DNA from 3 places in the Thalassospira lucentensis genome. Region 2 is predicted to be linked to each of the others. Evidence: predicted binding sites of a transcription regulator. Region 2 holds the regulator's gene; each other region holds the start of a gene.
The links. The regulator PhoB, encoded in region 2, activates phosphate uptake and scavenging genes when phosphate is short. The targets are predictions, from matches to a motif close to TNTCATAAAACTGTCA.
Positions count from the first base shown of each region.

Region 1 (10,702 bases), 1.5 Mb from region 2:
AAATCAGCACCGTGTCGGCTGTCGCATCCAGACTGACATAGGCACGATAACCGTATTTCAGGGCATTTTCGATCAGGTTGGTGAAGGCACGTTTCAAGGTTCCCGGCCGACAGGTCAGACGGATGCTGCGCTTGTCGCCAAATGAATGCGCTTCATCCCCGCCCCCAAAAACCGTATGCACCGAACTGAACCGAAGCGGCTGAGGCCCCTCAAAACTGACAGGTCGACCAAGATCAGCGTAATCGTCGCAAATCGCTTCAAGCACCGAAGTGAAATCAACAGTGCGCTCTTCTTCCTTGTGAATCCAGTCACCAAGGAAATCGAGCGCATCATTCAAAAGCCCGTCCATTTCATCAAGGTCACGCAATACGGTTTCGCGCAACTCATCATTATCGATAAATTCCGCACGCAGACGCAGGCGCGTACTGGGCGTGCGCAAATCGTGTGAAATCGCGGCCAGCATGCGGGTTCTATCCCCCAGCATGCGTGAAATCCGTTCGCGCAATCCGTTATAGGCCGCGGCCATTGATCTTGCCTCGGTCGGGCCGCGTTCCTCAACCGGGGGGCCTTCGACTTCGTCGCCCTGACGAATGATCGCCTCGGTCAGATTTTTGAAAGGCCCGGCCAGAAGGTCGGCTAAGGCAGCGAATACCGCCAACACCGCGATAACCCCGACCAGAAAAATCAGAAAAACCATGGATGGCGATGCATAATCCGACCACAGCACCGAATGGCTAAGCAGCATCCGCATGCCTGATGGCAACATGATCTCGATACGGGCTTCCAACCCCTGACGTGCTATTTCCCGCGATAGACCGGCAAAAAACAGGCTGGGATTTTCGGCCGTTTCAATCAGGTCACGCTGTTCGGAACCAAGGCGACCCCGACGAAAATGGACCTTTACCGATGTTGGCCAGCCTGTATCGGCTAAACGCGCAGGCATTGCGATATGTTGTGCCGGGCGCGAAAACAGAAGAATTGTACCGATGTCGTCAGGTGGTAGAACACGGACAGAAAGCCCGTCACGCGCGGCTATATCAACGATATTTCCCTGTAATTCCGGGCTTTCCGCGATCAGGATCAGTTCGCGAATGGTAAAGCCCAGCGTATAGGCACGGCTGATCCGTTCGCTTCGTTCGATAATGTATTTCGATGCGATTGAACTGATCCCGGCGATGATGACACCACCGACCATCATGATCATAAAGATGCGTCCGCCCAGCGTGCGGGGCTTGAACCGCCGCATATATTCGGAAAACGCACCAATCTGATCTGTCATGGATCGAATTCCTAGACGGTCCTCGTATCGGCGCAGAACTGATAGCCGATCCCGCGCACTGTTTTGATCAGTTTGGGATTTTTGGCATCTTTTTCAATTTTCCGGCGCAGGCGGCTGATCTGGATATCGATGCTGCGATCAAACGGGATCGAACTTTGACCGCGCACGATATCGACAAGCTGTTCGCGCGAAAGCGCACGCTTGTTATGCTTTACCAGTGCCAGCAACAGCGAAAATTCCCCGGTCGACAAATGCACCGCAACATCATCCAGATCACGCAATTCGCGTGATCCAATGTCGAGCGTCCAGTCGGCAAACAGGATTTTCTGGGTCTTGGTTTCTTCGTGATGGACCTGTGTCACGGTGCCGGTTTCAAAACGACGGAACACGGCACGAATACGTGCCAGCAATTCGCGCGGATTGAACGGCTTGGTCAGATAATCATCTGCACCCAGTTCCAAACCAAGAATACGGTCCGTATCCTCACCCACCGCGGTCAGCATGACGATCGGTACCTTGGAATTGCGGCGCACATCCCGGCACAGCGCAAAACCATCCTCGCCGGGTAACATGATATCAAGGATCACCAGATCAATATTCCAGTCGCGAAGCGCACGATGCATCTCCGCCCCGTCGGAAACGGTGGTGATACGAAACCCGTGCTGGAGCAGGAATTTTTTCAGGAGCTTCTGGATTTCCTGATCGTCATCGACAACCAGAATATGGGGTTCACGTCGCGTACTCAGTCTCCGCCTCCCTTCGGTCGACAGGTCCGTAACCGGACCGTGGCGCGGAGTTTAGTTCATATCGTTGCAGTATTGAACCATTTTACCAAACGGACAGGATAAATGAAAAAGCCGGGGAGAGAATCCCCGGCTTTTGATCTACAAATCCTTTGCATACAGAGACTTATACAACCTATTTTAGGTCATAAACTTTCGTGCTGCCCGATACTTCGCTTGCTACGATCAGCATGGCGTTGCCCGTCGGGCTATCTTTTGGCTCAACAAACAGCATGCCTTCCGGTGCAAGTTCACCCGCGGTACCTGCTTCCGGATTACCGGAAAAACGACGATCTGAATGATAGGTCACGAATTGCGGATTGGTCGGATTTGTCAGGTCATAGACCATAAATCCGCCCTGGCGTTCCAGACCAATGAAAGCATAAGGCGTACCATTGACGTAACCGGTTGCCAGACCTTCGGGTTCCGGCCCCTTATCATCAGAACGGTCATCACGGCTGTAGTTCTCGGTGTCAGATGCATTGAACACATTGCCATAATTCGCGGCCATGTACTGTTCAAACTTGTCACCACTGTCAAAGACCATATTACCATCGGCATCAAGGACAGAGAACGAACGTGCGCCATAGCTATAGATCACGTCGAAATCACCATCACCATCCGTATCCCCCTGCGCCGTGGTCGTTTTCAGACGTCCAAGGTTTTCGTCCTTCTGCAAGGAGCTAGCATTCGGGAATGCGACCGGATCAAGGGTCAGTTTGCCAACGCGGGTTTCTTCGCTGTAACCGTCGTAATCGCGAGAATCCCCTTCATTTGCCGTCAGGACCCAGGTTTTGCCGCCGATTTCGATCGTATCAATCGTATCTGGCATATACATGCCCATGACCGGCCAGGTGCGAATGTTGATTTCGCCGTCCTTGTCGCTGGCATCAAACGCGTTGACCGAATGATCCTTGAAGCCAAGACCGGCAACCCGGATAACATTTGCGGTCTCAATATCGATGACCGCCACCGCGTTGTTTTCCTGAAGCGAAACATAAGCCGTTTTGCTGTCTTTCGAGACGGCGATATATTCCGGTTCGATATCCTGTGCCACGCTCGAAGTGCCCGGGTTTGACGTGCGCATGCCATATGGCAGGTCCGTCCCGTTCAGGAATGCGAAGGAAATATTCCGCACATCGGCATCCGACAGATCGGCAAGATTTCCGGACACGGGAATAATCGAAATGCTGCCTTCGGGATCATTGTCGAATGCGTCGTTCGGCTCCCCTTCGTTCGCAACCAAAACGTATTTTCCATCCGGGGTAAACTTGATCATGTCAGGCAACGCGCCGACAGTTACCGCAGCAATGAAATCACCATTGGTGTCGAAGAAGACGGCCTTGCCCGGTGCCTGTTTGTCGTCATTCTCGACCGCGGCGGCAACGATGTTGCCATGGATGGCAACGCTGTTTGCTGCCTTACCCCAGGTTGCAAGTTCGATCGAGCCAAGTTTGGCAAGTTTGTCCGGGTTCGACATATCAAGAATATCGATTGCCTTTTCACCGCCATTCACGACGAAAATGCGCTTGCTTGCCGGATCATAAGCCGGGATTTCAGCCGCACCTTCGTCAAAAAGACCGGTGCGATATTCACCCATCGGCACAATCGAAAGCGGTTTGGCCGCTGGCGAGGCCGTATCGACCGTCATGGCCATGTTGCTCGAATGAGGCGCCGTACCACAAGCCCCAAGAAGCACAGACATCGCTACAGTCGCCATTAAAGAATAACGCATAAATTCCCCCTGATGTTCGGTTTAATCGTGGCAGATAACCTGCTGATAACGCGTAACAGTTTGATGACGACAAGGTGACAGTTTCATAAATATCGGGCACTGCACGATGCTCCAAACGCCATCGGCCAGCGTAAGACATCAAAGGTTGAAAGTTTTCAGGCAGGAACAGCAAAATGGCCGCAATCAAGATCGCCATTATCGGTGCAGGAATGGCCGGTTTAAAGGCAGCAGCCACGCTTCACCGGATCGGTGTGAACTTAACGGTCTTTGAAAAAAGCCGCGGCATGGGTGGACGTCTGGCGACACGGCGCACTGAATTCGGCAATTTCAATCACGGCGCCCAATATGTCACTGCCCTTCATCCTGATTTTAGGGCGTTCCTGCATCAGGCGGAAAACCGGAAAGCAGCCCACAACTGGAACCCGAACCTGCATCGTGGAGCTTTGGCGCACCTGGATATGCCGTCGCAATCAATCACAGACGGCAATGCCGCCAAAGATATCTGGTATCAGGGCGCACCGCAGATGAACAAACTGATCACCCCGCTTCTGGCACCGTTTGAAATCTGCACGCAACACCGCATTACCCGTATCGAAACCGCCGGACCGTGCAATTTTGTCCTGCATGACGATTTGGATGGTGAATTCGGCCCGTTTGACGGTGTGATCGTTACCGCGCCAGCCCCGCAATCGGCAGAATTGCTGCAACCGCTTGCCGCACGATTTGATCCGATTGCCGATGTTGAAATGGCCCCATGCTGGGCTGTGATGATCGCTTTTGCCAAACCGTTGCCAACGGCATTTGACGCGATGATCCATCCTGATCCGGCGATAAGCTGGGCGGCGCGCAGTGGCGATCACCGTCATCTGATCCACAAGCCATTCCCCGACCTTTGGGTTTTGCATGCCAGTCCCGAATGGTCCCGCGACAACCTTGAAGAGGACAAGGAACGCATCGCATCCCGATTGCTCGATAAACTGCGCGCGGCAAGTGGTGCCAAACTTCCCGATGTGATTTCAATAGACGCCCATCGCTGGCGATATGCCCGAACAATCACGCCACTTGGCCGAAGCCATTTGGCCGGAATGAACGGACGCATAATTGCCGCGGGTGACTGGTGCCTGGGGGCAAGGGTAGAAGCGGCATGGCGCAGCGGAAAATGCGCCGCACACGCCATGATCGAAGCTCTAATCGGGTGATCGGATGGCCCGAAATGCCAACGGTAAACGACCTGAAAAGGCGAACCTGCCGAACAAGGTTTGCATGACCTGTCATCGGCCCTTCGCATGGCGACGCAAATGGCGCGATTGTTGGGACGATGTCAAATATTGCTCTGCCCGTTGCCGGGATCATCGCGAACATAACAAGGGCGGCACCAGACGACAGACTGACACCGCCCCATAAATCCGGTCTTGCTTAGGATCGACCTAACGGCGAAGTGCGTGTAACTGATTGATCAGCCCCGCCGTTGAAGCATCACGCGCATCGGCTGTTTCATTCCCCTGCACCATCGGCAGCAATTCCTTGGCAAGCTGCTTGCCAAGTTCAACCCCCCACTGGTCATAGGAATTGACGTTCCAGATGATGCCCTGAACAAAGATTTTATGTTCATACATTGCGACCAGACGCCCCAGCGTAAAGGGATCAAGCTGCTTATAGAGGATCATGGTGCTGGGCTTGTTCCCGGCAAAGACCTTTTGCGGGGCCAGAACATCAATCTCGGCCGGGGACAGATTGCCACCGGCAAGTTCATCGCGGACTTCCGCCTCTGTCTTGCCGCGCATCAGGGCTTCGGCCTGCGCAAAGCAGTTTGCGACCAGTTTGTCATGGTGGTTCGATAACGGGTGCAAGGCATTCGCCGCAACTATGAAATCAACCGGGATCAGTTCTGTACCCTGATGGATCAACTGATAAAAGGCGTGCTGGCCATTGGTGCCGGGTTCGCCCCAGATGATCGGACCGGTTTCATAATAGATCGGCTTGCCATCGCGGGTAACGGATTTGCCGTTACTTTCCATATCGGCCTGCTGCAAATAAGCTGGCAGGCGCGAAAGATGCTGGTCATAAGGCAGGATCGCCTGACTGGAAGCCCCCAGAACATTGCGATACCAGACCCCGATCAACGCCAGCGTTACCGGAATATTCCGGTCAAGCGGAGCTGAACGGAAATGGTTATCCATCACCTGTGCGCCACGCAGCAATTCTTCGAATTTCTCGTACCCGACCGCAAGAATGATCGGCAATCCGATAGCCGACCAAAGGCTGTATCGCCCACCGACCCAGTCCCAGAAACCAAACGCGTTGTCAGTATCAATGCCGAATTCTGCAACCTTGTCCAAGGCAGTTGACACCGCGACAAAATGCTTGGCAACTGCACCTTCATCTTTCAGCAAACCAACCAGCCAGTCACGGGCCGAATAGGCATTTGTAAGGGTTTCGTCGGTGGTGAAGGTTTTGGATGCAATGATGAAAAGCGTCGTTTCCGCATCAAGGTTTTTCAGTGTATCAACGATATGCGCACCATCGACGTTGGAAACGAAATGGCAGCGAATACCGTCGATATGATACGGACGAAGTGCCTCGTTCACCATGACCGGCCCAAGATCGGAACCGCCAATCCCGATATTGACGACATCGGTGATCGCCTTGCCGGTATGGCCTTTCCAGTCGCCGGTATGCACGCGCGCGGCAAAGCGTTTCATACGTACAAGGACTTCCTTGATGTCGGGCATAACGTCCTTGCCGTCAACCATCACCGGATTACCATCCAGATTGCGAAGGGCTGTATGAAGAACAGCGCGATTTTCGGTGACATTGATCCGGTCACCGGCAAACATCCGTTCGCGCCAGCTTTCGACATTGGCTGTTTCCGCCAATTCGCGCAGCGCGGCCATCACATCATCGGTGATCAGGTTTTTCGAATAATCGATAAACAGATCATCCTGTGTAACGTGGAAACGGTCGAACCGTGCCGGATCGTCGGCAAAGGCTTTGCGCAAATTCAGGTTCTTGGAAACTTCTGCGCCCAGTCGATCAAGCTTTTCCCAGCAGGTCGTCAGATTTTCTGTGGACATTCCACCCTCAGCTTCAAACAGATAGCAAACAATATCGGTGTCATGTCAAAACACTAACACGCCGATACGACCATTTGTGGGACAGTGTGTGGGACATTTTGATGGCAATCTGGCGGGAACAGGATTGCCATCGCATGAATATTATCCGGCCAATCAGTTCGCGGAAAGGAATTCCGAAACCTGTGCCTCGGTCGGAAGGGCTGCAATCGCACCACGTTTTGTTGCGGTAATCGCCCCAACCGCATTGGCAAAGCGACAGGCGGCTTCGACCTTTTCCGCGGATTTCAGCAATTCCGGATCTTTGAGCAAACGTGACAGGAAGCCTGCGGTAAAACCGTCCCCTGCCCCGGTCGCGTCAACCGCCGTGACCTTGAACGGTTCGGCCGAACCTTCGAAATCAGGGGTAAAGAACCGGCTGCCTTTCGGGCCCGACGTCACGATCATCAGTTTCCAGTGATCGCACCACAATTCACGCACGCCAGCCTCAAGATCGTCCTTGCCGGTGATAAAGGCGACTTCGTCGTCGGAAATTTTCACAACATCCGCCTTGGTGATCGCAAGACGCAGCATATCACGGGCGGCATCCGCACTGGGCCAAAGCGGCAGGCGAAGGTTGGGGTCACATGAAATGATCGCACTGTTTTTACGCGCAATGTCAATCGCCGCAAGCGTCGCCGCACGCGGGTCGTCATCAATCATGCAAAGCGTGCCATAGTGAAACAGCGCGCATCCTTTAAGCATATCCTCATCCAGATCCGACGGGCACAGCAGCATGTCGGCAGACGGACTGCGATAGAAGGAAAATTCACGTTCGCCATCAGCCCGCAGCGAAACAAAGGCAAGCCCTGTCAGGGCTTCCTTGGTCAGGACAATGCCCGATGTATCGACATTGTCGGCTTTGAGCGTATCGACCAGAAAATGACCGAATGCATCATCACCAAGCTTGCCGATAAAGCCCGTTTCAATTCCAAGCCGCTGCAATCCCACAGCCACATTGCCCGGCGCACCACCCGCGGCCTTGGCAAATGCCGGTGCATCGGCAAGGCCGGTACCGGTTACGGTCGGAACAAAATCGATCAGCAATTCCCCAAGGCAAACTGCTTTTGCGCTCATAGCGTTTCTCCGTTTATATCGCCCGGCAAACGGGTTGCGGGCATTATCATTTGCTGTGGGACGCGACGTTTTTAAATCGATTCAATTCATCAGGCAAAGGAAAAGCCACTTCGCGAACAAAGTGGCTTAATCCAGCGTATCTAAGACACACTCAGGCCGCTTTCCCAAGTGCCACTTCACGCGCACGGCCAAGCGATGTCATCCATTCATCGAAATGATCGTCATGTTCAAGCTGATAGCGATAATGCCGGTTAAGGGCTGCCGTCAGCTTACCATCCCGCCCAAGCAGATCATCGGCAAAGGCAATCATGCGCGAATTTGGCCATGCAATCGGACGAATGGCACGAAGAGCGGCAAACAGTTCATCTTCTGTCACGTCGGGCTGGGTCTGCGCCATCAGGGTCAGCATCGCCGCTGTCGAGCGCGACACACCCATATGGCAATGCACCAGCAAATGGCCGTCCTCACGGGCATCGACCGTGTTTTTAAGCCCCTCGCCAAAGGCAAGAACCTCTTCAACATGGGCTGATGTCGGCGCCATCTGGCCCGGCAGTTCCTCGATAATATCGTGGAAGCGCAGAATGGTACGTTCGTGCGGCGCATATGCCGCAAAGGCATCCGGGTCCGGACGTTCCGGATCAAGGACGGAAAGCACATGCGAAACCGATCGGGTCTGATGGGTTGGCAGTTCATCAATGCCACAAATCGTCAAAAGCGAAATTGAAACCGGTTTCATATCTTTCCTCCAATACACTGATTAAGCGCAATAACATCACAGCAGCACCGAAAAGCAAAGGGCCGGTATTGTTAAAATAACCGGCCCTTTTTGAATTCTTTATGATCGCGCGTTTACGGCTTTCGGTTCACTGCATGGATGTTGAGCATTTCCCACGCAATTGTCGCCCCGGCCAATGATGTAATGTCCGAAACGTCATAAGGCGGGGAAACTTCGACCACATCCGACCCGATCAGGTTGATCCCGCCCGCAAGACCGCGCAGGATCGAAACCGCCTGATGGCTGGTCAATCCGCCTAAAACCGGTGTGCCGGTGCCAGGGGCATAGCACGGATCAAGCCCGTCGATATCAAAGGTGATATAGGCGTGATTGTCGCCGACCACGTCCTTGATTTTGGCAACGATCTGATCAATTGACATCGCCTGCACATCCGGCCCGTACAGGATGTTATATCCATGGGTCAATTCATTATGCGTGCGGATGCCAACCTGAATGGATTTCGACGCGTCAACAATGCCATTCTTTGCCGCATGCCAGAACATGGTGCCATGATCGATACGATCGCCGTCATCTTCCCATGTGTCGGAATGGGCATCGAACTGGATCAGCGAAATTCCCTTGCCGTACTTTTCGGCATGAGCCTTCAGGATTGGATAGCTGATGAAATGGTCGCCACCAATCGTCAGCATTTTCGCACCCGAGCTGACGATATCGCGTGCGTGATCCTCGATCATCTCCGGGATTTTATGCGGGTAACCGGGATCAATCACCATATCGCCATAGTCGATCACGGCCAGTTCGCCAAAGATATCGCGCCCGGACGGGAAATGCGGTGCCCATGCAAGATTTACTGACGCACGGCGCACACCCTGCGGGCCAAGGCGCGTACCGGGGCGGCTTGACGTTGCAAGATCAAAGGGAATACCGGTTACCGCAACATCAATGCCCGTAAGATCACGGGTGTATTTGCGGCGCATGAATGACAGCGCACCGGAATACATCGGCTCACTGGTATTCTGATGCACGGATTTCGCAGTAAAAGCGTTGTCGCCGCCTTTGGTATCAATAACCCCGGTACTGCTCATAATTCGTCCCCTTGTCCTTTCCGAACCTCAGGCGTCGCCCAGTGCAATCCAGGTCGACTTGATTTCACAATATTTGTCCATCGCATGCAGCGAACGGTCGCGACCGGTGCCCGATTGCTTGTAACCGCCAAACGGCATGGTGATGGATCCACCATCCCAGCAATTGACCCAGACAAGACCGGCACGCAGTTTTTTCGCGGCCAGATGCGCCTTGTTGATATCGCGCGTCCAAACTGCCGCAGCAAGTCCATATGGCGTATCATTTGCCGTCTGAACAGCCTCTTTCCAATCCTTAACCGAAATCACCGACAAAACCGGGCCAAAGATTTCTTCCTTGGCGATTATCATGTCGTTTTTGACCGCGTCAAACACGGTCGGCTCGACATAATACCCACCGGACTCGGTACGTGCTCGCTTTCCACCCGTGCAGAGTTTTGCGCCCTCTGCCGCACCCTTCTCGATATAGCCCAGAACGCGGTTCATCTGATTTTCATCGACAATCGCGCCCATCTGGCTGTTTGGGTCCAGGGGGTCACCCGGCTGCATTTTGCGGCCTGCTGCAACCACTTTCTCGATGAATTCGTCCTTGATGCTTTCTTCGACAATCAGGCGCGAACCAGCCGTGCAAACCTCGCCCTGATTATAGAAAATGCCGCCTGCTGCGGCTTCTGCTGCCGCGTCCATATCCGGACAATCGGCCAGAACGATATTGGGGCTTTTTCCACCGCATTCCAGCCAGACGCGTTTCATGTTCGACTGACCGGAATATTGCAGGAACAGCTTGCCCACTTCGCCCGAACCGGTAAAGGTCACGCAATCGACATCCGGATGCAGGCCAAGTGCCTTACCTGCCGTCGGACCAAAGCCGGGCAGAACGTTCAAAACACCAGCCGGAATG
Region 1 is NZ_CP136684.1:4,046,557-4,057,258, forward strand. It holds gene R1T41_RS19575 (ATP-binding protein) at 1-1,279, opposite strand, end outside; gene R1T41_RS19580 (response regulator) at 1,291-2,025, opposite strand; gene R1T41_RS19585 (choice-of-anchor I family protein) at 2,198-3,796, opposite strand; gene R1T41_RS19590 (NAD(P)/FAD-dependent oxidoreductase) at 3,970-4,995, shown strand; gene R1T41_RS19595 (DUF2256 domain-containing protein) at 5,000-5,200, shown strand; gene pgi (glucose-6-phosphate isomerase) at 5,224-6,870, opposite strand; gene R1T41_RS19605 (PfkB family carbohydrate kinase) at 7,024-7,983, opposite strand; gene R1T41_RS19610 (protein-tyrosine-phosphatase) at 8,135-8,719, opposite strand; gene speB (agmatinase) at 8,833-9,804, opposite strand; gene R1T41_RS19620 (aldehyde dehydrogenase) at 9,832-10,702, opposite strand, start outside.
Region 1: R1T41_RS19585 (choice-of-anchor I family protein) is a predicted target of PhoB. The motif match lies at 3,850-3,865, and genes of this name have one in related genera.

Region 2 (10,702 bases):
GATTGTCATCACGGCATCGGGATGTGGCACAACGGTCAAGGATTACGGGCATATGTTACGGAACGACCGGGATTACGCGGCAAAAGCCGCCAGAATTTCGGAACTTGCCTGTGACGTGACCGAATATCTGGCAGGAATTGATGTCCCGGTGGATCGTTTTGCCGGTGCGACCCATGGCGGGGCACGGGTGGCTTATCATTCGGCATGTTCGATGCAGCATGGTCAGAAGATCATTCGTGAGCCCCGCGACCTTCTGAAAAAGGCCGGGTACGAGGTGCTTGAAATTGCCGAGGGACATTTATGCTGCGGGTCGGCGGGGGTTTATAACCTGCTGCAGCCGGAAATCGCGGGTAAATTGCGTGAACGCAAACTTGGCAATATCAGAAACACGGCACCGGACCTTGTCGCGACCGGCAATATCGGCTGCATGGTGCAGCTTGAAACCAATGCGTTAAAGGTTGTGCATACGGTTCAATTGCTTGACTGGGCAATGGGCGGACCGGTCCCGGAAAAGCTTTTGCCTTATTATACGGAAAGGACCGCCTAGCTGGCGGTTGGAGTTTTAAAGCAAAAGCCCGCACGACGTAATGTCGGCGGGCTTTTGTGCAAGCTGATGGACGGATGCGTTGTAAAGCCGCTTATTTCGCAAGCAGGCTGGTGGCGATGCCTTCGGCGGCAGAACCTTCGCTGCTGTCTTCGGCGAAGGCAGCGGTTTTTTCGCGAATCCAGTTTTGCACTTCGGCTTCGCTGACATCGACCTTTGTTGCCATCACGGCAATGACGGCTTCCATGGCAAGGACATGAGACGCAATGTTGTTGACCGCGACATGCAGGTCATCAATATGGCGTGATGCGGCTTCGGACATGTCGCCCAACTCGCCGGAAAGTTTCTGGATCAGTTCCTGAATCTCGTCGAGCGAAGTGCTCATTATCGTCTCCCTTTTGCGCGGTTCTGCGCTACTTTGTCCCCAACGGATTGATATCTTATGAACAAGCTTCGTGTTTTCGGCCCGCTTTGTAAAGTCGGGGAAGCAGAAAGTATCTCGGGTATGTTTGAACGACAGTCTCAAGAATTTCCAGTGCTGTGTTTGGGCAATGTTACAGTTTTTGTAACCAAGTCCGTCAAAATCGAACAATGCAGCCCTGGAATTGCCGGTTCCGGCTTTGATTATTCACAGGCGCTATTTTGAAAAAATCATTGAGAAATAAAGGTTTTCAGAAGGTCGTTTGCATCTCTGATACGTTGTCACATAACGTTAACAAAACTGACGCAATACCGTAAGCACCCGGCGTTAGAGTCCGCCTCGCAGATCGTTGCACCGTTCCGGTTTGGAACAATCAATGGGGAATTTACCATGAAGAAGACTCTTGCTGTTGCGGCGCTGATGAGCGTTGCCTTTGTTGGCGCGGCCCAGGCACGCGACCAGATTCGTATCGTTGGTTCGTCCACCGTATTCCCGTTCGCAACTGCGGTTGCTGAAGAATTCGGTAAAACCACCTCGTTCAAGACCCCGGTTATTGAATCGACCGGTTCCGGCGGTGGTCTTAAGCTGTTCTGCGCCGGTGTTGGCGAACAGCACCCGGACATCACCAATGCTTCGCGTCGCATCAAGAAGTCCGAAGTTGAAACCTGTGCCAAAAACGGCATCAACGAAATCACCGAAGTCAAAGTTGGCTACGATGGTATCGTTCTGTCGAACTCCAAAGATGCTCCGCGTCTTGACCTGACCAAAGAACAGATCTTCCTGGCGCTGGCCAAAACCGTTCCTTCGAAAGACGGCAAGTCGCTGATCGATAACCCGTACAGCACCTGGGCCGAAATCGACCCGAGCCTGCCGGACGTTAAAATCGAAGTTCTCGGCCCGCCTCCGACCTCCGGTACCCGTGATGCCTTCACTGAGCTGGTACTTGAAGAAGCCTGTGACTCCTTCGAAGCCATCAAGGCAATCAAAGACAATAAAGATCAGCACGGTGCAGTTTGCAAAGGCGTTCGTGAAGACGGTGCCTATGTTGAAGCCGGTGAAAACGACAACCTGATCGTTCAGAAACTCGAAGCAAACCATGATGCGCTTGGCATCTTCGGCTTCTCGTTCCTTGATCAGAACGGCGACAAACTTCAGGGTTCCCTGATTGCCGGTGTCGAGCCGACCTTCGAAGCCATCTCGGCTGGTGATTACCCGGTTTCGCGTTCGCTGTACTTCTATGTCAAGAACGCCCATGTTGGTACCATTCCGGGTATCAAAGAATATCTGACCGAATTCACCTCCGACAAAGCATTTGGTGACGAAGGTTACCTTGCTGACCGTGGTCTCATCCCGATGGATGCGAGCGAGCGTGAAGCAGTTCGCAATGCTGCGCTGAACCTTGCTCCGCTGAGCATGTAACGCGATCTTTCAACCGGTGGCGGCCCCTGCTGCCACCGGTTTCTTTGTTTCTTGGCTTGATTGATTTATTATTTTTGTCCTATTGGCTCCTCGTGATTTAAACAGGCCCTCCAGGCAAACGGATTTATCGAAATGTCCCTGACTTTTCTGTTGCTCGCGGTTGCTGCACTTTGCGCGCTGTCATTCTATTTCGGGCGGCAGCGGGCCGTTGCCCTGTCGGGCGGCCGATACAGCAATCTTCATTCCCTGCCAGCCCATTATGGGACCTATACGGCGATGTGGTGCGGTATTCCCGCGCTTTTGCTGCTTCTGGTCTGGCACGTGTTTCAGGGGTCGATCATCGAAGCGATGATCGTTTCCGATCTTCCTGCCGAAATTACCGGTGACTCCGGCCGTCTTTCACTGGCACTGAACAGTATCTCGCTGATTGCCGCAGGCAACGGAGAACATCTGTCGGTTGATCCGGAAGTCGTGGAGGCGGGCCAGCGTCTTGCGAACCTGCAGACCATTGCAAATGCGGCACTGGTTGTGGTGATGCTGAGTACGGCGGTGGTCGGGCTGGCGCTTTCGTATCGCAAGATCGCAAAAGAAATGCGGGCACGCAACAATGTCGAACGTATCGCGCGTTATGCGATGATCGCCTGTTCCGGGATCGCGATCCTGTCGACAGTGGGGATCGTTTTCTCGCTGTTGTTCGAAGCGCTGCATTTCTTCTCCAAGATCAACCCGCTCGAATTCCTGTTCGGGCTGGAATGGAGCCCGCAGACGGCGATCCGTGCTGATCAGGTGGCATCCGAAGGGGCCTTTGGTGCGATCCCGCTATTCGTAGGGACGCTGCTGATCACTGTGATCGCGATGTTTGTCGCAGTGCCGATCGGTTTGTTCTCTGCCATCTATATGGGCGAGTATGCATCATCGAAATTCCGTGCTTTTGCCAAGCCAGCCCTTGAAATTCTGGCCGGTGTTCCGACGGTTGTGTATGGCTTCTTTGCTGCCCTGACAGTCGCGCCGTTCCTGCGTGATAATGGTGCTATTCTTGGACTTGATGTCAGCTCCGAAAGCGCGCTTGCGGCCGGCCTCGTTATGGGGGTTATGATCATTCCGTTTGTGTCGTCGCTGTCTGACGATGTCATGTCGCAGGTGCCCAAATCCCTGCGCGACGGATCTTATGGTCTGGGTGCCACAAGGTCGGAAACCATCCGCCACGTGATCCTTCCCGCTGCCCTGCCAGGTGTTGTCGGGGCGGTTCTGCTGGCAGTGTCGCGTGCAATTGGTGAAACCATGATCGTGGTTATGGCCGCCGGACTTGCGGCCAATATGACGGTCAACCCGTTGCAGGCGGTTACCACCGTTACCGTGCAGATCGTGACGCTTCTGGTCGGTGACCAGGAGTTCGACAGTGCCAAAACCCTGTCGGCCTTTGCACTCGGTCTTGTTCTTTTCCTCGTCACCTTGGGCCTGAACGTGTTTGCCCTTAAGGTTGTTCAGAAGTATCGCGAGAAATATGACTGATATGGCATCGCTTATGGAAGATAGAGCCGCCGCAAAAGTGATCTCTGGCAATCTGCACACGCCGGTTGACTGGGATAGCCCGAAAATTGCCCGCAACATCAAAAAGCGGTATGCGGCGGAACGCCGGTTCAAGATTTATGGCCTGAGCGCGATTGCCATCGCTCTCATGGCGCTTGTCGTGCTTGGCTATTCGATTGTTTCGAAGGGGTATAGCGCCTTCTTCCAGACCTATGTTCAGCTCGAAATTCATTTCGATCCGGCTGAGATTGATCCGGACGGAACAGGTGACCCCGCAGTTATCGGTCGCGCCAATTTCGATGGTCTGGTCAAGGAAGCATTGCGCAACCGGTTCCCGGATGTAACCGATCGCCGCGAACGCCGTGACCTTTATGACATCGTTTCGGGCGGGGCTTCTTACGACCTGCGCCAGCGTGTGCTTGATAATCCGAGCCTGATTGGACAGACCCGCAAGGTCTGGCTGATTTCGGGTGACGATTTTGATATGCTCAACAAGGGTTATATCAGCGCAGATACAGATGAAGGCGACCGTCGCCTGAATGACCAGGAACTCGGCTGGTATGACGCCCTGACCGCCGAAGGCGCTGTTGAAAAGCAGTTTCACACGCGGTTCTTCACCAATGGTGACTCACGCGAACCGGAACTTGCTGGCATCTGGGGGGCCGCGGTCGGGTCGTTCTATACCCTGATTGTGACGCTTCTCCTGTCATTCCCGATCGGTGTTCTGGCCGCGATTTATCTCGAGGAATTCGCTCCGAAAAACCGTTTCACGACTATTGTCGAAGTCAATATCAACAACCTTGCGGCTGTGCCTTCCATCGTGTTCGGTCTTCTCGGGCTTGAGGTCTACCTCAATGTCATGCATCTGCCGCGTTCGGCACCGGTTGTCGGTGGTTTGACGCTGGCACTGATGACCCTGCCGACGATCATCATCGCATCGCGGGCAGCGATCAAGGCAGTACCGCCGTCAATCCGGCAGGCTGCCCTTGGACTTGGGGCATCACCGGTACAGACGGTGACCCATCATGTGCTGCCGCTGGCAATGCCGGGCATTCTGACCGGAACCATCATCGGCATGGCGCAGGCGCTTGGTGAAACCGCACCGCTTCTGATGATCGGCATGGTGGCATTCATCGTTGATGTTCCGGGAGGCGCGCTTGATCCGGCGACGGTTCTTCCGGTGCAGATTTATCTGTGGGCTGACAGTCCGGAAAGAGCCTTTGTCGAGAAAACCTCGGCGGCGATCATGGTATTGCTGGGCTTCCTGATCCTGATGAACGGATTGGCCGTGTATCTGCGCAAGAAATTTGAACGGAAGTGGTAAAATGGCTGTTGTAACTCAAAGCGCAATGACGGCAGAGCCGTCAGTCACTAGCCCGAAAATGACGGCCCGTGACCTTAATCTTTTCTATAGTGACAACCAGGCGCTTTTCGATGTCAATCTTGACATTGTCGAACGTCAGGTTACTGCGCTGATCGGTCCGTCGGGCTGCGGCAAATCGACCTTCCTGCGCTGCATGAACCGCATGAATGACACGATTGACGGTGTCACGATCAACGGCAAGGTGACGCTTGATGACCGTGACATCTATGACAAGGCCATCGACGTTGTTCAGTTGCGTGCCCGTATCGGCATGGTGTTCCAGAAACCGAACCCCTTCCCGAAATCGATCTATGACAATGTGGCCTATGGTCCGCGTATTCATGGTCTGGTGAACTCGCGGGACGAGCTTGACGAGATCGTCATGACCTCGCTTGAACGGGCAGGCCTTCTGAAAGAAGTCAAAGACCGCCTGCCGGAACCGGCGACCGGTCTTTCGGGTGGGCAGCAGCAGCGCCTTTGCATCGCACGTGCGGTTGCCGTTAGCCCGGAAGTCATCCTGATGGATGAGCCGTGCTCGGCGCTTGACCCGATTGCGACCGCAAAGGTCGAAGAACTGATCGACGAGCTTCGTTCGAACTACACCATTGTGATCGTGACGCACTCCATGCAGCAGGCGGCCCGCGTGTCGCAGCGCACGGCGTTCTTCCACCTCGGCAAGCTGGTCGAAGTGGGCGAAACCGATCAGATTTTCACCAATCCCAAGGACGAACGCACCAAGGGATACATCACGGGTCGCTTCGGTTAATTCCGGGCAGGAGTATTATTAGATGGCCGACGAAAAACACCATATCGTCAGTTCGTTTGACGAAGAACTGACCCGTTTGAACAATATCATCTCGCAGATGGGCGGGCTTGCCGAAAGCCAGCTGATTTCTGCGATCCGCGCAATCGTGAAGCGGGATTCGGAACTGGCCGAAAAGGTCATTATTTCCGATCATCGTATCGATACGCTGGAACAGGAAGTACAGGATTTTGCCGTACGTCTTCTGGCCCTGCGCCAGCCGATGGCAGATGACCTGCGTCAGGTGGTGACAGCGCTTAAACTTTCCAACGATCTGGAACGTATTGGCGATCTGGCGAAAAACATTGCCAAGCGCGCGCAGGTTCTCAACCAGGTGCCGCCGATCCGTCCGGTTCAGGTGATCCCGAACATGGCGAAGCTGTGCCAGGAAATCATCAAGGACGTTCTGGACGCCTATATCGAAGGCGATGCGGAAAAGGCCCAGCGTGTATGGGCGCGTGATCAGGAAGTTGACGATATGTATAACTCCCTGTTTCGTGAATTGCTGACCTATATGATGGAAGATCCGCGTAACATCACGGCATCGACCCATCTGCTGTTTATTGCCAAGAACATCGAACGTATTGGCGATCACGCGACCAATATCGCCGAAACGATCTATTACCGGATCAAGGGTGAAGACCTGCCGATGGATACTCGGCCAAAAAATGACGCGGCGAATTTCGCTGTCGTAGAACCGAATGAGTGACACTGGAGCATAGGAAGATGGACCCAACGGTTCTTATCGTCGAGGACGAAGCTGCAATCGTAACCATGTTGCGCTACAACCTCGAACGCGAGGGGATGCAGGTTGTCGAAGCCGGAGACGGTGACGAAGCGTTGAAGATTCTGGCTGAAACCCATGTCGACCTGGTCCTTCTGGACTGGATGTTGCCGGTAATGTCGGGGATCGAGGTTTGCCGCCAGATCCGCCGGAAACCGGAAAGCCGCGATTTGCCGGTGATTATGGTTACCGCGCGTGGCGAAGAAGGTGACCGCATCCGTGGCCTTGATACCGGTGCCGACGATTATGTGACCAAGCCATTCGCGATTGGCGAATTGCTGGCGCGTATTCGCGCGTTGCTTCGCCGATCCGGCCCGGCGCAACCACAGGGGCAGTTGATCTATTCCGATATCGAAATGGATTTGGCTGCCCATCGTGTCAGCCGTAACGGCAAGGCCATACATCTTGGCCCGACCGAATTCCGTCTGCTGCGTTACTTCCTCGAACATCCGGGGCGGGTTTTCTCGCGCGAGCAGCTTCTGAACGCGGTTTGGGGTCCGAACATCTATGTCGAGACCCGAACGGTTGACGTACATATTCGCCGCCTGCGCAAGGCATTGAATGACGTCAAGGGAACGCGCGATGTGATCCGTACGGTTCGTGCCGCCGGTTACGCACTGGATGTCGAAGCCGCCTGATCGCGGTTATTCCGGAAGGTGAAACGAAAAACCCCCATCTTTATGATGGGGGTTTTTGTTTTCAGGTGGTTTTCCTGGATTTTACCGGTTTGGCCGATTTTGATGCCGGATCTTCGGCTTTCTGGCGCGCGGTGCGTGGCGCCAGTTCGTTCATCAGAAGCATATCGGCACGACGGAACTTGGCAATTTCGGTATCGATATCTTCCTGCGGGATGTCGCAGGCGGCCAAAACATGGTCGGACAGGCGCAAACCGGTTTCGAGTACTTCGGGGATGGCGGCATCCGCACCGCTGCGTGACAGGGGACCGATATGTGTGATGTCCTGGGCACGGGCAAAGATTTTCAGATGTGGATAATGCTGTCGCAGCAAGGCGACGGTCTTTTCGGTTGCGTGCGGGTTGCCCATGGCAACGGCGGCAATATGGGCCTGTTCTGTATGGGCCGCTCGGAATGTTTCCGGACGTGATCCATCTGCAAAATAAACCGGCAGACCTTCGGCACGGCCGCGTGAAACCTGCTGGGCATCGGATTCAAGAACGATGAACGGGATATCCTTGGTACGCAGCAGACGGGCCAGAACCCGGCCGACACGCCCGCAACCAATCACCAGAACATGCTTCTGAATGCCATCGGTTTCATCTGAAATTTCGCTGAGCTGATCGTTTTCCTTGGGATGAAGTTTCTGTTCGATCCGGTGGCCCAGTGAAATCAGGGAGGGGGTCAAACCCATCGAAATCGCGACAACCGGGATCAGCATCACGGCGATATCAATCGGAACCGCGCCATTCTGCGATGCCAGTGCCAGCATGACGAAGGCGAATTCGCCACCTGCGGCCAGGCTCATGGCAACCCGGATCGATGATGCCCGGTTAAAGCCGATCAGCAGGGATAACCCGAAAAGGACCGCCGCCTTAACGACCAGCAACCCGATCAGCCATAAAATGATGGTACCGGCCTGACCAATGACGACATTGGCATTCACCGACATGCCGACCGACATGAAGAACAGCGACAGGAAAACCCCGCGAAATGGCGAAATGTCGGCTTCGATCTGATGGCGGAATTCGGTTTCGGCCAGCATCACCCCGGCGATGAAGGCACCAAGCGCCATCGAAAGACCGGCGGCTTCGGTCAGGGTACTGGCAGCCAGAACGACAAACAGGGTGCCGATGGCAAAAAGTTCGGGATTTTTAAGGGACGCAATATAACGAAACAGCCGTGGCAGCAGATAACGACCGGCAAGCAGCAGGACGGCAACAGCGCCGACCCCACTTAACGCACTGATCCATGGGCTGGTTTCGGTTCCGGCCTTGCCTGCGGCCTGCACCATGATCAGGAAGGGACCAACCGCAACGTCCTGCAACAGCAGGATGGCAAGGGCTGCACGGCCGAAACGGGTATGCAGCTGGCGCTCATCGGAAAGCTGTTTAAGGATAATGGCTGTTGATGACAGGGCCAGTGCTCCGGCAATCACGATGGAGGCAGGCATATCGTAATTGATCAGCAGCAATACACCGAACATCACCGCCATCGTGACGCCGATTTGCAGAAATCCAAGGGTGGCAAACCGGCCGCCAATCACGCGCAATCGTTCGCGCGACAGTTCAAGACCGATCATGAATAGCAGAAAGACAATGCCAAGCTCGGCCACCGTTGAAATGTCTTCGCGGTCATTGATCAGACCAAAACCAAAAGGTCCGATGCAAAAACCACCGATCAGAAAGCCGATGATCGAGTTTGCACGTAATTTCTGGGCCAGCGGCACAGCAATCACCGCGGCCGTCAGGACAAGGAACAGTTCGAAAAGAACGCTGTGAGACATGTTGGGATATGCGTCCGGCGCAGATGGGCGTGTAAAGGAAACTCGTTCAAATCAGGATAGCGGAAATACCCCTATGATTTCTATGGAAATTTCGCGTATGCGAAGACATCTGTGGTAGACGACACGTATTAAGAGTAAGCGACCGTGGCGATTACGTTCGGCGTGCTTACCTGTGTGGGAACAGCATCACACAGCCATCCAAAAGGGTTCCGCGGCGGGACGACACGGCTTGCTATTCTGTGTTCGGAATGCCATGTTCCGCTGGCCCGTTAAAGGGCACAAAAATAATCACAATTTTCCCCCATACGAGCAGGCCGACATTGGAACAGTTCATCCCCTATTTGCAGATTATTGGTGGTCTTGTGCTTTTGACGGCCGGTGGCGAGTTCATTGTTCGCGGCGCTGTTGGTCTTGCACTGCTAATGGGTGTTTCCAAGGTTATCGTCGGCCTGACCGTGGTGGCCGCCGGAACGTCGGCCCCGGAATTCGTAGTGTCGCTGAATGCGGCACTTGCCGGTTCGGGGGATATCGCGATGGGGAACGTTGTTGGTTCCAACATTGCCAACATTCTTCTGATCCTTGGTGCGACGGCTGTTCTGAAGCCAATCGCAGCGTCCCGGACCATGATTGTTCGCGATGGTGGCACCATGTTGCTGGGCACTGTACTGTTCATCGGTCTTTGCATGTTCGGTGTTGTGGAGCGTTGGGCAGGAGCGGTGATGCTGCTGGTTTTGGCGGCGATCTGGTATTTCACCTACCAGCATGACAAAAAAAGCCCGGGCGAAGCCAGCCACCTGCACGAGGAAGAAGTCGACGAAGTCGGCGAGGTGCCAAGCGGTTGGCTGAAACCGATTGTTGCGACCGTTATCGGTATTGTCGCCCTGACCTATGGTGCCGATCTGCTGGTGAATGGCGGTGTTTCTGTTGCACGTCAGTTCGGCGTTTCCGAAGCCGTGATTGGTTTGACACTTGTCGCGTTCGGAACGTCACTTCCGGAATTGGCCGCATCCATTGTTGCGGCGTTTCGCGGGCATTCCGATGTCGCGCTGGGCAATGTGGTTGGTTCAAACCTTCTGAACCTGCTGGTGATCATCGGTGGTGTGTCGCTGATTGCGCCGATTGCGGTGCCTGATCAGATACTGCAATCCGATCTGTGGATCATGTTGGCGGTGACCGTTCTTTTGCTGGTTGTCGGCTATTTCCTGCGCGGCGTGTCGCGGATTACGGGGATTGTCTTTGTTCTTGCCTATCTTGGATATGTCGCAAGTCTGGTTACCGCATGATCCATCTTACGTGCCTGAAACCGTTCACACGGTGATGGACCGGCAGGCAGGTTTGATTGTAAGTTCCGGAATTACTGAACTAAATGATGGCGGCCT
Region 2 is NZ_CP136684.1:1,018,805-1,029,506, reverse strand. It holds gene glcF (glycolate oxidase subunit GlcF) at 1-547, shown strand, start outside; gene R1T41_RS05405 (hypothetical protein) at 639-929, opposite strand; gene R1T41_RS05400 (hypothetical protein) at 987-1,190, shown strand; gene R1T41_RS05395 (PstS family phosphate ABC transporter substrate-binding protein) at 1,356-2,384, shown strand; gene pstC (phosphate ABC transporter permease subunit PstC) at 2,517-3,896, shown strand; gene pstA (phosphate ABC transporter permease PstA) at 3,889-5,238, shown strand; gene pstB (phosphate ABC transporter ATP-binding protein PstB) at 5,240-6,043, shown strand; gene phoU (phosphate signaling complex protein PhoU) at 6,066-6,788, shown strand; gene phoB (phosphate regulon transcriptional regulator PhoB) at 6,806-7,501, shown strand; gene R1T41_RS05365 (cation:proton antiporter) at 7,563-9,323, opposite strand; gene R1T41_RS05360 (calcium/sodium antiporter) at 9,644-10,606, shown strand.

Region 3 (10,702 bases), 2.1 Mb from region 2:
TGTGATGAGTGACAAATAATGTCGCCATGTTTTCCGGAAACCTTCCTGAATAGATGCACGTCAGATATATCAAATCTTTACAGGCTGACTGGCCTTATTGACCACGATCCTGATTATTATTATTTCATCGTGACAGCCAAAGTTATCCGCTGCCTTGTTCTAGATCATCATAAATCAGTCAAAGACTGCAAGTTTTGAACTTGAATGACTGGTCCAAAATCACCGCATGAACTGTCTATTGTATACTCGGTGACTCAGAACGAAATATCGCCATAATCTCTGTTCACAAGACAAAGAGTGTCTTGACAGTTTAATGTTATACTTGAGAATAGGAATCTTCCCATTCTTGAATTTCATTAATGGGTTTGAGGCACAAAGACCTCGTTGGTTGGAAAAAATCGGGGATATCCCATCGGAGATTATCACCAAGAATGTGATACACCCGATGCCCCAGTTGGGACAAAAGCCGAATATGGCCAGGCTAAAGGGAGCCAAATGGAACTTAACCATCTCGAAAAAAAGGCCGAGCAAGCCAGCGCGCTTCTGAAGGCCATGAGCAATCAGAGCAGACTTATGATTCTTTGCCAACTGAACGAAGGCGAGAAATCAGTCGGTGAACTTGAACGCATTGTCGGACTGAGCCAGTCTGCCCTGTCACAGCACCTCGCACGGCTGCGGCGTGACAAGCTGGTAAAAACCCGGCGCGAAGCACAGACGATCTTTTATTCGCTGCAAGGCGATGAAGCCGTCACCGTCATCAAGACACTTTATGATCTGTATTGCCGCGACGACAGCAGCGCCGTCGCCGCCTAAGATTTATGGAACTTCCCCCACAAAAAAGCCTGTCGGAAACCCGGCAGGCTTTTTTGCGTTGTTCTTTAACACCCGAAACAGACCTAGCCGCATTCGGGGGCTGGCAGGCGTGTCACTTTCTGAAGATCACCGCGCACCCGGAAGCTGCCGTAATTCATTCGCAGTTCGTGGGCGACACCATTTTCCCCGAAATCAACCGCGATCTCGGTCGAGGGACCGTTTTCAGCCTCGCCCAGCGGATAATACGCCAGGTTCAGACTGTGATAGGGCTGGCTTGCGATGTTATCGGCATCCTCGGCATTGTTTTGCGCCTGCTTCGCGCCCGAAATCACCGCAGCAATCCGGTTGGTCGGCGTATCGCCACTGCCGTCAAACACCAGATCATTGGCAAATTTGTCGCCCTGAAGCGCACGTTTCAGCAGGGTTACGGAATGCTGGGTCGGGAACATGGTATCGGCCGGCAGTTCTTCGGTGATTTCGACCGGAACTTCGTAAGTGACAAGAACCTTGTCCTTGTCACGCACCGCATCGCCGACAACCTCGTCCACCTGCACGCCATCCAGATAATCGCGCATGCGGAAGCGGTATTTCGATCCGTCAAAGCTTTCCCACTGGGTCATCGAATAGGCCGAATTGATCGCGCCCCCTTCTGCCCCCTGAAGGATCATCAGATGCTGCATCTCGGTGATCCAGCCATCACAGACCTTTTCAAACCGGTAGCCAAGCGCACCACGCACCCCGACAACAGAACTGCCGACATCCGACGAGACCATCGAAAAACGATATTCCGCCATATGCGGAACCAGTTCCGTCTGGGTATCGGATGCCTTGAGCACATGCGCCGGATCAAAACCGGCGGGACCGGCGGCAAAAGATTGCCCCGCCTGTGCGGAACATCCCGCCAGAGCAACACAAAAGATCAGCGCCCCGAAGACGGAACGCTGTCGATTTTCAGGACAAACCGTAATAACTGGCAAATCTATTCTCCGGCGGCGTCGATCTCGACAATCCAGGGATCTTTGACACCCTTTTTGGCAGCAAGATGGCGTAAATCTTTTGCATGCTCATGCGAAAGCGGACCAACCGCGACACGAAGATATTCGCGGCCCTTGACCGTCGCACTGATCAGACGCGGCTGATATTCACTGTAAAGCGACAGGGCATTTTGCGCGCGCAACTGATCGGCAAAGCTTGCCAATACTACATAGTCCCCCGCAAGCGGCACTGCAACAAGCTTGTCATGCGCAGTGGTTTCCGGTGCGATCACGCTGACCTCGTCGGTCATGATACCGGTATCGGTCAGGGCAGCGGTTTGGGTTTCGGTAATCGGTGCGACCGGTTTTGGCGGGGCGACATATCCGGCAACCGCGGCATCGGCTTCGCCCTGCGGGTCAAAGGGGCCTTCGTTGCGAAGCGGGGTACGGTTATAGTCGGGGGTGAACTGGTCCTGTGCGCTTGCGATTTCGACCGGGGCAGCGGTCCCTTCGTCATGTCTCACCGGGCGCGGCGGCAGATCGGTTTTGACAATCACGGCCGATGTGCGGGCACCGGCTTTGGGTTGTGACCAGTCTTCGCCGGGCGCGTTAACGGCATAAATTGCGGGTTCGGCGTCGCGGATTTTCTGTTTGATCGATGGGGCGCCCGGTTCGGCCAAGGCAACGGCATCATCCAGCAGGACATTGTCCTGACAGACGTCTTCTTCAAATAACGGGCGATGCAGGGCGCAATCGCGTTCGGCAACAGCCGAGACCGCATGATCCGTGGTGCTTTTGCCCGTGGTGACATAGCTGATCAGATCGCCGGCCAGCTTGGCCACCGTAAGTTCCACCGGACCACCGCACGCCGCCAGTGCCAGCGGTGCCGCCACCACAAGTATCTTTTTCAAAACGTCATCCCCCGCAGGATATAAATTGTTCCACGGTGAATGTTGATTGTGACGGGTTAAGATTACGTAAGTATCGAGGGTCAATAGACAAACAAAAACGGCCCGGAAATTTCCGGACCGTTTTTAGTCGTAATCAAAAGACAGAAATCAGTCTTTTTTGATTTTCGGCGGAAGCTGCACACGCAAATGCAGTTCCTTGAGCTGGCGGTCATCGACCTCGGCCGGGGCATTCATCATCAGATCCTGCGCCTGCTGGTTCAGCGGGAAGGCAATGACTTCGCGAATGTTCGGCTCGTCAGCCAGAAGCATGACGATACGGTCAACACCCGGGGCAGAACCACCGTGCGGCGGGGCGCCGAATTTGAACGCGTTGATCATGCCGCCAAAGCGGTCATCAACGACGTCCTTGCCGTAACCGGCAATCTCGAACGCCTTATACATGATGTCCGGGCGGTGGTTACGAATGGCACCCGACGACAGTTCGATACCGTTACAGACGATGTCATACTGCCATGCCTTGATATCAAGCGGGTTCATGCTTTCAAGGGCCTCAAGGCCGCCTTGCGGCATCGAGAACGGGTTGTGGCTGAATTCGATCTTGCCGTCGTCGTCTTCCTCGTACATCGGGAAATCAACGATCCAGCAGAATTTGAACATGCCGTCTTCACGAAGGCCCAGTTCATCGCAAACCTTGTCGCGCGACTTGCCGGCAAATTTCGCGGCAGCCAGTTCCTTGTCACAGGCAAAGAAGACCGCATCGCCATTGGCAACGCCGGTGACTTCCTTGATTTTCGCGATACGTTCGGCATCAAGGTTCTTGGCAATCGGGCCTTTGGCTTCGCCGTTTTCATCATAAACGATGTAACCAAGACCAGCCGCACCTTCTTCGCGTGCCCAGGCGTTCAGCTTGTCAAAGAAGCTGCGCGGGCGGCCTGCGGCCCCCGGTGCCGGAATGGCGCGAACCACCGAACCCTTTTCGATGTTCGAGGCAAAGATGCCGAAATTCGAACCACGGAAGGCTTCGGTCACGTCAGACAGGATGATCGGGTTGCGAAGGTCGGGCTTGTCCGAGCCGTATTTCGCCATCGATTCATCAAACGGAATGCGCGGGAACGGAAGCGGCGTTACGTCACGACCACCGCCGAACTCGACAAAGATGTCATGGAGAACCGGTTCGATCGCGTCAAACACGTCGTCCTGGGTGGCAAAGGCCATCTCGAAGTCGAGCTGATAAAACTCGCCCGGCGAACGGTCAGCCCGGGCGTCTTCATCGCGGAAGCACGGTGCGATCTGGAAGTAACGGTCAAAGCCCGAAACCATCAGAAGCTGTTTGAACTGCTGGGGTGCCTGCGGCAGGGCATAGAACTTGCCCGGATGCATGCGCGACGGTACCAGGAAGTCACGCGCACCTTCCGGCGAGCTTGCCGTCAGGATCGGGGTCTGGATTTCAAGGAAGCCCTGTGCGGTCATTTTCTGACGCATCGCCGAAATCACACGCGAACGCAGAACGATGTTCGAATGAACACTTTCGCGACGCAGGTCAAGGTAACGGTGACGCAGGCGGATTTCCTCGCCATATTCGGCATCGCCAAATACCGGCATCGGCAGAACGTCGGCCGACGACTGGACTTCGATATTGGACGCGTAAACCTCGATCTCGCCGGTCGGCAGGTTCGGGTTGACGGTTTCGGCGGTACGTTTGACGACCTTGCCATCCACCGTGATCACACTTTCGGCGCGCGACTTTTCAAGAACCGCGAAAAGCGGGCTTGAAATGTCGATCACGATCTGGGTGATGCCGTAATGGTCGCGCAAATCGACAAACAGAAGGTTGCCGTGGTCGCGCTTGCGGTGGATCCAGCCGGACAGGCGCACTTCCGCATCGGCGTCAGAGGCGCGCAACGCATTACAATTGTGTGAACGATAAGGATGCATGGTCTTTCCAGGTTGCTTTGTATGCTTGGTATTTCGGGCCGCAAATTTGGCGCAAAGGTGCATGGCTGCACCGCGCTGTCAAACAAAAAAGCACCGCAAACCGACCACCCCGGTCAATTGGGGGCGGTCAAATCGGGTGATCTGTCTGTTTGCGCGACGCGGCGCTTGAAATTCTGCGGTATAAAACGCTGCCAAAGGCCTGCCGTCAAGTGCCCGTCGCAATGGTCTGCATTGCTGGCCGGAATTTCAGGTTGGCGGCGCACCGATGCCCTGCAAATCCTTGACCTTTACAAAGCGGATCAGACGCCCGGTTTCGGGGCGGACATCCGCCCAGTGATCAACGTCAAATTCATACTGGCAAAGTCCGCAGGTGGGAAATTTGCGCTTCATCTGCAACAACGCCTCGCCGTCACCATCGCCAAACAACTGTGCGGCGAAATCCTCCATCCCCGGATTATGGCCGACCATCATCACGCAACGCGCTTCGTCATGAGTCTGGACAAGGCTGTCAAGCAACACCTTCTCGCTCGCCATATAGAGGTCTTCGTTATAGATCACGTCTGACGTGCTTGCAAAATCGCGCCCCAGCAACGTCAATGTCTGCACGGCACGTGCCGCGGTCGAACACCAGATCAGATCAGGCACCAGTCCCTGATCCTGCAGGTAGCGCCCCATCACCGGGGCTGCCTGTTCACCGCGCCGGTTCAGTTCCCGGTCATGATCGGACCGGGATGGATCGGTCCAGCTTGATTTTGCATGCCTGAGCAGGAGCAGTGTCTTCATAAAATCGGTATCCGGTAATCTCGCGAAAGGCAGACTTTTGCATGTCACATAGGGCGCTGTGAAGCCATCATAAAAACTGACTTAAAAATTTAAGAAAATTGCACCCCGACAAGCAGTTATCCTATACTCCAATCGCAACCGGGGCCTGTCGCCTTATTTCAAGGACACAAACCCACTTTCGCAGGAGGCATAGCGTGACCCACGCCGCCGTTATTCAATCAAGCGCAATCACACTTGATTCGGACAAGCGCTTTATAAACCGCGAACTTTCGTGGCTGGCCTTTAACGGTCGCGTCCTTGAAGAGGCCCAAAATCAGCGTCATCCGTTGCTTGAACGTGTACGGTTCCTGTCGATTTCCGCCAGCAACCTTGACGAATTTTACATGGTTCGCGTTGCCGGTCTGGTCGGGCAGTTGCGCGCGGGCATGACCAAGGTCAGCCAGGATGGCATGAGCCCGTCCGAGCAGCTTCGTGCGATTACATACGACGCCAACCAGTTGATGCAGGATCAGCAGCGCATCTGGCAGCAGCTTAGCACCGAGATGGAAAAGCACGGCATTTCCGTGATCGGGCCGGAAGATCTGACGCAGACGGACCGCAAATGGCTTGATGGCTATTTCATGCGCGAAATCTTCCCGACCCTGACACCGCTTGCCATTGATCCGTCGCATCCTTTCCCGTTCATTCCGAACCTTGGCTTTGCGATTGTCATGCAGCTGTTTGACCCGGCGGATGGTCACAATATGCGCGGCCTGATCCCGGTGCCGCCGAAGATCGGCCGTTTCCTGCGCCTGCCGGGCCGCACCGAACGCTACCTTCCGCTGGAACAGGCGATTGTGCTTTATCTGGATAAGCTGTTCCCCGGTTTCGACATGATCGAACATGGCCTGTTCCGTGTCATCCGTGACTCGGACGTTGAAATTGAAGAAGAAGCCGAAGATCTGGTGCGCGTTTTCAAAACCGCGCTGAAACGCCGTCGCCGCGGCAGCATCATCCGGCTTAAAGTCAATGCCAAGATGCCCGAAGACCTTCTGGATTTCGTGGTCGATGAACTTTCAGTCGCACCTGAGGAAGTCGTCAAGGTTGATGGTCTTCTGGGGGTTGTTGACGTCAAACAACTGATCGATTCCGATCTGCATCATGATCTGCTGTTCCCGCCATACGGCGCGCGTTATCCCGAACGGGTGCGCGACTTTGGCGGTGATTGTTTTGCCGCGATTGGCAAAAAGGACATCGTCGTTCATCACCCGTTCGAAGATTTCGACGTCGTTGTGCAGTTCCTGTTGCAGGCCGCACGTGACCCCGATGTTGTCACGATCAAACAGACCCTTTATCGCACATCGGAAAACAGCCCGATTGTGAAGGCCCTGATTGCCGCCGCCGAGGCCGGCAAATCGGTTACGGCCATGGTGGAGCTTAAGGCACGTTTTGACGAGGAAGCCAACCTGCGCTGGGCGGCGGACCTTGAGCGTGCCGGTTGTCAGGTGGTTTATGGTTTCCTTGACTGGAAAACGCATGCCAAGGTGTCGCTGGTGGTTCGGCGCGAAAGCCACGGGCTTCGGACCTATGTGCATTTCGGGACCGGCAACTATCACCCGATCACCGCGAAATTCTATACCGATATTTCGTTCTTCTCGTGCGATCCGGCATTGGGGCGTGACGCGGCCAGTATCTTTAATTTCATGACCGGCTATGCCACCCCGCGCTCGCTTGAGAAAATCGCCATTGCACCGCATACATTGCGCCCGACCCTTCTGACCCATATCGATCAGGAAATCCAAAACTGTCAGGCGGGCAAACCGTCGGGCATCTGGGCCAAGATGAACAGCCTTGTCGATCCGGTGGTGATTGATGCGCTTTATCGCGCCAGCCAGGCCGGGGTACATATCGAACTGGTGGTGCGCGGCATTTGCTGTTTGCGGCCGGGTGTGCCGGGCTTGTCAGAAAATATTCGCGTCAAATCCATTGTCGGTCGGTTCCTTGAACATTCGCGCATTGTCGTCTTTGCAAACGGCGCGAAACTGCCATCGCGCAAGGCCAAGGCGTTTATTTCATCCGCCGACTGGATGCCGCGCAACCTTAACCGTCGTGTCGAAACGCTGGTTCCGGTGGAAAACCCCACTTGCCAACGCCAGATTGTCGAACAGATCATGATTGCAAATCTGAAAGATACGGCGCAGGCTTGGTACCTGCAGCCCGACGGGTCATATGAGCGGTGCGAAGCAGACGAAAATTCATTCTCCTCTCATCAGTATTTCATGACCAACCCGTCACTTTCAGGCCGTGGCAGCGCGCTTAGCGAGGAAGATCCGAATGTTCCCGTGCTGCAGCTTGATGATTAACGAGTGCATACCTAGACAGGTTCAACCAACCGCATGCTGACTGACCAAAGGGTTTCCAACCGTATTGCCATCATTGATGTTGGCTCGAACTCGGTGCGTCTTGTTGTGTTTGATGGCATGACACGCGCACCGGCCCCGATTTTCAACGAAAAGGTGATGTGCGGCCTTGGCCGTGATCCGGAAAATACCGGACGGCTGAACCCCGAAGGCGTTGAAATGGCAACCGCTGCCCTGCGGCGGTTCGCCCGGCTGTTGCGTGCGATGAAGGTCACACGTGTCGATATCCTTGCCACCGCTGCGGTCCGTGCGGCCAGCGACGGGCAGGCATTTTGTGATCGCGTGCATGCGGAAACCGGTTTGAACGTCAAGGTGATTGACGGGCTTGAAGAAGCCCGTCTTTCGGCCTTTGGCATTATTTCCGGTGATCGCCGTGCCACCGGCATCATGGGTGATATCGGTGGCGGGTCGCTTGAACTGGTGTTGCTTGAGGAAGGCGAGATCAAAAAAAGCGTCAGCGTCCCCTTGGGCGCCATGCGCCTGCATGCGGTATTCGGCGCCGACCGTACCCGGCTTGAGGCAGAGGTCAAAACTCATCTTGATACGGTCGACTGGCTGCATGAAGGTGCGGGCAAACCGCTGATTGCGGTTGGCGGTTCGTGGCGTTCGATTGCCAAGCTTTATATCGCGCAGGAAAACTATCCGATTTCGGTCGTGCATAATCTGACCATGCCACGTGCCGAAATCGCGGAACTGACGCATATCATATCCCAGCAAAGCCGTGTGTCGCTTGACAAGGTTGGTGGTGTTTCCAAACGCCGCATTGATAGCCTGCCGCATGCGGGCCTTGTCATGAACATGCTGCTTGAACGCATGCAGGCCAAGGAAGTCGTCTTTTCCAGCCATGGCCTGCGCGAAGGCTGGATGTATGAAGCCCTGCCCGACGAATTGCGCGAACGCGATCCGTTGCTTGATGCCTGTCTCAGCTTTGCCGAAGACGGCGAACGTTTCCATCAGCATGGCGAGGAACTTTATCGCTGGTCGGCACCGATCTTCCGCGAACAGCCGGGGAATCTGGGCCGGTTGCGCCTTGCTGCCTGTATCATCGGCGATGTCGGCTGGAACGAACATCCCGATTACCGGGCGATCCAGAGCTATAACCGCATCCTGCATCACCCCTATCTTGATCTGAACCATCATGACCGGGTGTTCCTCGCCTATACCATCGGGTCGCGCTATACCGGCAATTTCAAGGGTGACGAATCCAGTGACCGGCTGCTTGACGATGATACGCGTAATATCGGTCGCCTTTACGGTCACGCCATCCGCCTTGGCCATACCCTTTCGGGGGGTGTTGAAGGCATCCTTCCCGGTACGGCGCTTGTTCATGAAGACAAGACGCTTACACTTCAGATGCACAGGGACTTCGCGGCACTCAACGGTGAAGTCGTCGAACAGCGTTTATCAAAACTTGCCAAACTGATGGATTGCGAAAGCCAGGTCGTCATCGTCGATCAGCTTCCCCAACCCTGACCAGGCATGCTATGCTGGGGCTGCTTCCCGAAGCACCCCGTCCGCGGAAAGGGCTGCGCCCGGTCTTAGATGACATATGAACCACACGGTTTCCTTGCCTGTCTGGCGGACACAGGCTTAAGCACAGGGGAATCGTATGTCTGCTTCGCGCACATCGAAATCCGGAATATTTGACGGCCGTCTTAACCTTGAACAGCAGCGCAAGCGCGCCAAGGAACTGCTGAAATCCGCCCGAAGCCAGCAGGCCGATGCCCAAACCCGGATTGCGGCCCACCTGCCCGGCAAAAGCATTGATGATCTGCAACTGGCCGATAGCCAGCTTGTCATCGCGCGCGAAAACGGCTTTGCCAGCTGGCCGAAACTGAAATCCCATATCGACCGAATTACCGAACATCAGCGCCAGATTGCATCGGGGCATCTGCCAATACTTGATACCCCGCAAACCCTGCATCTGCGTTGTGGCTCGGACATCAGACATGGCCTTGAACTGGCCGGTTTTGCTGGTGCCTTTATGGAGTTTTCCGATCCGTTCTGTCAGGGACCGGTGCCCGATGTGCCCCTGCCCGACTTTATCGAAACGCGGGTACGCTTTATCGCATCGTCCTATCGCATCGATTTTCCCGATGCGCTATCCCGTCTGCAACGCGAATATGCCGGGCTGGCGACATTGGGCGATTATGATCATGTCGTGCTGTGGTTTGAACATGACAGCTACGATCAGCTTATACTGGCCTTCCTGCTTGATTTCATCGCCACACTCCGCCCGCAAACCAGGCTTGACCTGATTTGTGTGGATCGGGTGCCGGGGGTTGAGCGTTTCATCGGCCTTGGTCAGCTTTCGCCCGAACTGCTGATCTGGTGCTGGGACAATGCCCGTGCGCCGGTTTCGGATGACATGCTGACATTCGGTCAAGCGGTCTGGCCCGCGATCCGTGCCTCAAACCCCGATGCGCTGCGCGCCATCATCGATAACGGCCAATCGCCAATCCCCTGCATGATCGCGGCCCTTGATCGGCATCTGCGTGAATTGCCTGATCCCGAAAACGGTCTTGGCCTGACGCAGAAACTGACGCTGCAAATCATCCGGGATCATGGGCCGATCACGGCGGGCAAAATCTTTGGCCACCTGATGCGAAGTTATGACCCGCTGCCGTTTCTGGGCGATTTGATGTTTTGGGATGTGCTTGTTGATATGAGCCGGGCGAAAATGCCGCTTTTCACCTATCCCGAAGACCCGAGCCAGACGCCCTGGCCGGACCGCACCCTGTCGCTTTCTGAAACCGGCAACGAAGTCCTTTCCGGCACCCGGAATTTCATGGCGTTTTACACCGGGGAACGATGGGTTGGCGGCATCCGGATTAGCGGTGCAACAGGACCTTAAACCAGCTTTCGCGTCACCCTGAAAATCTCGCCC
Region 3 is NZ_CP136684.1:3,113,864-3,124,565, reverse strand. It holds gene R1T41_RS15150 (histone deacetylase family protein) at 1-28, opposite strand, end outside; gene R1T41_RS15145 (ArsR/SmtB family transcription factor) at 496-813, shown strand; gene R1T41_RS15140 (EipB family protein) at 897-1,790, opposite strand; gene R1T41_RS15135 (SPOR domain-containing protein) at 1,793-2,698, opposite strand; gene aspS (aspartate--tRNA ligase) at 2,846-4,633, opposite strand; gene R1T41_RS15125 (SixA phosphatase family protein) at 4,880-5,416, opposite strand; gene R1T41_RS15120 (RNA degradosome polyphosphate kinase) at 5,611-7,758, shown strand; gene R1T41_RS15115 (Ppx/GppA family phosphatase) at 7,792-9,288, shown strand; gene R1T41_RS15110 (DUF1835 domain-containing protein) at 9,425-10,669, shown strand; gene R1T41_RS15105 (LysR family transcriptional regulator) at 10,666-10,702, opposite strand, start outside.
Region 3: R1T41_RS15120 (RNA degradosome polyphosphate kinase) is a predicted target of PhoB. The motif match lies at 5,494-5,509, and genes of this name have one in related genera.